Regions from separate parts of the Streptomyces sp. NPDC043896 genome, predicted to be linked through region 1. Evidence: riboswitches for the same ligand, from Rfam matches in the RefSeq annotation. Region 1 holds a riboswitch; the other holds the start of a gene.
The links. A riboswitch is a leader RNA that binds a small molecule or an ion and turns the genes downstream of it on or off. The one in region 1 is predicted to bind S-adenosylmethionine.

Region 1 (2,195 bases):
CACCGGTGTTCAGGACCACGGTGGTCAGCGCCGGGTCGAGCTGACCGTTCTCGATGAGCTTCTTCGTCACGCCGACGGTCACGCCGCCCGCGGTCTCGGCGAAGATGCCCTCGGCGCGCGCCAGGATCTTGATCGCCTCGACGACCTGCTCGTCGGTGACGTCCTCCACGTAGCCGCCGGTGCGGCGCGCGATGTCCAGGACGTACGGGCCGTCCGCCGGGTTGCCGATGGCCAGGGACTTGGCGATGGTGTTCGGCTTCTGCGGGCGGACCACGTCGTGACCGGCCTTGAAGGCGGTGGACACCGGGGAGCAGCCCTCGGCCTGGGCACCGAAGATCTTGTACGGCTTGTCCTCGACGAGACCGAGCTTGATCAGCTCCTGGAGGCCCTTGTCGATCTTCGTCAGCTGGGAGCCGGACGCGATCGGGATGACGAGCTGGTCGGGCAGCTGCCAGCCGAGCTGCTCGCAGATCTCGTACGCCAGGGTCTTGGAACCCTCGCCGTAGTAGGGGCGCAGGTTGACGTTGACGAAGCCCCAGCCCTCGCCCAGCGGGTCGCCGATGAGCTCGGAGCAGAAGCGGTTCACGTCGTCGTAGTTGCCCTCGATGCCGACCAGGTCGCCACCGTAGACACCGGCCATGACGACCTTGCCCTGCTCCAGGTCGTGCGGGATGAACACGCAGGAGCGGAAGCCGGCGCGGGCGGCCGCGGCGCCGACGGCGCCGGCCAGGTTGCCGGTGGAGGAGCAGGAGAGGGTGGTGAAGCCGAAGGCGCGGGCGGCCTCGACGGCGATCGCGACGACGCGGTCCTTGAAGGAGTGCGTCGGGTTGCCGGAGTCGTCCTTGACGTAGAGCTTGCCGGTGACGCCCAGCTCCTTGGCCAGGTTCTCGGCGTCCACGAGCTTGGTGAAGCCGGGGTTCAGGCTCGGCTTGGAGGCCACGTCCGCCGGGACGGGCAGCAGCGGCGCGTAGCGCCAGATGTTGTTCGGGCCCGCCTCGATCGCCGCGCGCAGGGCCTCCGGGTCGCCGAGCGGGAGCTCGTAGGCGACTTCCAGGGGGCCGAAGCACTCGACGCAGGCGAAGATGGGGCCGAGCTCGAAACGGGTACCGCACTCGCGACAGGAAAGTCCGGTGGCGGGTCCGAGGTCGACAGAGGTGGCGACAGTCTGTGCAGCCATGATGGCGAGGCCCTTTCTCCTCATCTTCCCCATGGCGCACTTCGCCATGAGACGGAATTGGCACCTTCCCTAGCCGGGGCCCCGCGCGTGCGAGAACCGACTGGAGGGTTGCCGGGGCTTCAACGGGCCGTGTCCCTCTGCCCCTCTGGATGAGCGGTATGGCACCGGCACACGCGCTCTCTGGCGCGCCGGTGCGTTTGTGCGCGGGACCCCCGGCATGCGGTGGTCTCTCGCGTTGTTCAAGACTGTAACCGAAGGGACGGGTGGTTGAGACAGCCGTCCGAACCGCGAGATGGATCACAATTCGGCCGAAAACCGCCGAGTGTGACGTGTCGGGTATGCCGCAGATAAGCGCAGGGAGTGCTGAGAGTGCTGGATGAGGTGGAGCGCTGGCTGGCAGACCGCTCCTGGTCCGCCGCCGACCGACCGCTCGACCAGCTGCTCGACCGGAAACGGGCGGCCGGGACGACGGTGAGCGTGGTGCTGCCCGCGCTCGACGAGGAGGCCACCGTCGGGGAGATCGTCGAGATCATCCGGCGGGACCTGATCGAGGCCCCGGCCGTCCCCCTGGTGGACGAGCTGGTGGTCGTCGACTCGGGCTCCACCGACCGCACGGCCGAGGTCGCGGCCAAGGCCGGCGCGCGCGTCGTGCACCGGGACGAGATCCTGCCCCGGATCCCCGCCCTGCCCGGCAAGGGCGAGGTCCTGTGGCGCTCGCTCCTGGCCACCACCGGGGACGTCGTCTGCTTCGTCGACGCCGACCTGCGCGACTTCGACTCCGCCTTCGTCTCCGGGATCGTCGGCCCGCTGCTCACCGACCCGCAGGTGCAGTTCGTCAAGGCGATGTACGACCGCCCCCTCGGGGACGCCCCCGGCCAGGGCGGCCGCGTCACGGAGCTGGTGGCCCGCCCGCTCCTGAACCTCCACTGGCCCCAGCTGGCCGGCTTCGTCCAGCCGCTGGGCGGCGAGTACGCCGTACGCCGCTCCCTGCTGGAACGCCTGCCCTTCCCCGTCGGGT
Region 2 (2,195 bases), on a different contig from region 1:
CGTGGCGGCCGGCGCGGGCGCCAAGGTCGTCAAGCACGGCAACCGGGCCGCTTCCTCCGCCAGCGGCTCCTCGGACGTGCTGGAGAAGCTGGGCGTCAACCTCGCCCTGACCCCGGAACGGGTGGCGCAGGTGGCGGAGGAGGCCGGCATCACCTTCTGTGCCGCCGTCGTCTTCCACCCGGCCCTGCGGTACGCGGCCTCGGCCCGCCGGGACCTGGGGGTGCGCACCGCGTTCAACGGCCTGGGCCCGCTCACCAACCCCGCCCGGGTCAAGGCGCAGGCGGTCGGTGTCGCGGACGGGAGGCTGGCCCCGATCATGGCCGGGGTGCTCGCCGAACGGAACACCTCCGCCCTGGTCTTCCGCGGTGACGACGGCCTGGACGAGCTGACCACCACCGGGACCTCCCGGGTGTGGTGGGTCCGCGACGGCGAGGTCACGGAGCACGCCTTCGACCCGCGTGACGTCGGCATCGAGACGGTCGACATCTCGGCGCTGCGCGGCGGCGACCCGTCGTACAACGCGGACGTCGCCCGCCGCCTGCTGGCGGGGGAGACGGGCCCGGTCCGCGACGCCGTGCTGCTGAACTCCGCGTCGGCCCTGGTGGCCCTGGACCCCGGCACGGGCACGCTGGAGGAGCAGCTCGCGGCGGCCATGGCCCGTGCGGCCGAGGCCATCGACTCCGGTTCCGCCCGGGCGGCGCTGGAGCGCTGGGTGGCGGCCAGCAACGCGTAACCCCGGCCGGGCGTCGGGTGCACGGGAGCCGTCCCGGGTCCGGCGGCCGGAGGCCGGCGCAGCCGGTCGAAGCCCCGGAGGCCGCCCGCGGCCGAGCGGTGCGAGAGCGGCGTGAGAGAAGGAGACCCCGGTCCACGATGTGGACCGGGGTCTTGCGCGTGCGGGATCTTGTGGCAGGATGCTCTCCAAGGTCACGAGTGACAGCGTTTTGGCCCCGGCTTGCTGTCCGGCAACCCTCCTTCCGTGGCGGGGTGCCCCGGGTGATGACCAGGTCGTAGGCAGAGAGGTCTACGGCAAGCGCGGATCCCTCGACACCAGGGGTCCTGGTCTCTCGAGGAGCGTTTTCCGTGAGCAAGCGAATGCGATAGGGCGACTCCGCCCCTTCTTCCACCCTCGGATCAGGGTCGTTTCCGCGTACCCCCGATCAGTCCGAGGCATTTCCCGTACCCCCGACGGCCGCCGTCACGCGCCGCCGTACCCGCGTACGGGCACACCGAAGCCATTCAGCCCTGCCTGCCGGGAGATACCGCCATGTCCGCATCCCTGAACGCCGCCGCCACCGCCGCCTCCTCCTCCGCCTGCGCCGACGCCCCTGCCTGCGCCGAGCCGCTGGCCGTTCTGGGCCGGGACGTCACCGTCCCGCTGGTCACCGGCGGCGAGGTCACGTACGCCGCCCTCGACTACGCGGCGAGCGCCCCCGCGCTCCAGCGGGTCTGGGACGACGTCGCCGCGTACGCCCCGTACTACGGCAGCGTCCACCGCGGCGCCGGCTACCTCTCGCAGCTGTCCACCGACCTCTTCGAGCAGAGCCGGGCCACGGTCGCCCGGTTCCTCGACTGCCGGCCCTCCGACCAGGTGGTCTTCACCCGGTCCACCACCGACTCCCTCAACCTGCTCGCCGCCGCGCTGCCCGCCGACTGCCGGGTGTTCGTCTTCGAGACCGAGCACCATGCCTCGCTGCTGCCCTGGGGCGACGCCCGGGTCACCTGCCTCGACGCCCCGCGCACCCCCGGCGAGGCCGTCGCCACCCTGGAGCGCGCCCTGGCCGACCGCGAGCCGTACGGTCCGGCGCTGGTCTGCGTCACCGGCGCCTCCAACGTCACCGGAGAGCTGTGGCCGGTGAAGGAGCTCGCCGCCGCCGCGCACGCCCACGGCGCCCGGATCGTGCTGGACGCCGCCCAGCTGGCCCCCCACCACCCCGTCTCCGTCCGGGAGCTCGACGTGGACTGGGTCGCCTTCTCGGGGCACAAGCTGTACGCCCCCTTCGGCTCGGGCGTGCTGGCCGGCCGCGCCGACTGGCTCCAGGAGGCGGAGCCGTACCTCGCGGGCGGCGGCGCCTCCCGCAAGGTCGCCCGCCGCGAGGACGGCGGCGTCGACGTCGAGTGGCACACCACCGCCGCGCGCCACGAGGCCGGCTCCCCGAACGTCATCGGCGTCTACTCCATCGCCTCCGCCTGCCGCG

Region 2: it holds a riboswitch for S-adenosylmethionine, as region 1 does, so the genes downstream of both, AC069X_RS12675 (aminotransferase class V-fold PLP-dependent enzyme) here and thrC (threonine synthase) in region 1, are expected to answer to the same signal.

Annotation. Positions count from the first base shown of each region.
Region 1 is NZ_JBWKEE010000035.1:63,296-65,490, forward strand. It holds gene thrC (threonine synthase) at 1-1,177, opposite strand, end outside; SAM riboswitch class I at 1,195-1,333, opposite strand; gene AC069X_RS34860 (glucosyl-3-phosphoglycerate synthase) at 1,547-2,195, shown strand, end outside.
Region 2 is NZ_JBWKEE010000007.1:182,942-185,136, reverse strand. It holds gene trpD (anthranilate phosphoribosyltransferase) at 1-733, shown strand, start outside; SAM riboswitch class IV at 923-1,039, shown strand; gene AC069X_RS12675 (aminotransferase class V-fold PLP-dependent enzyme) at 1,265-2,195, shown strand, end outside.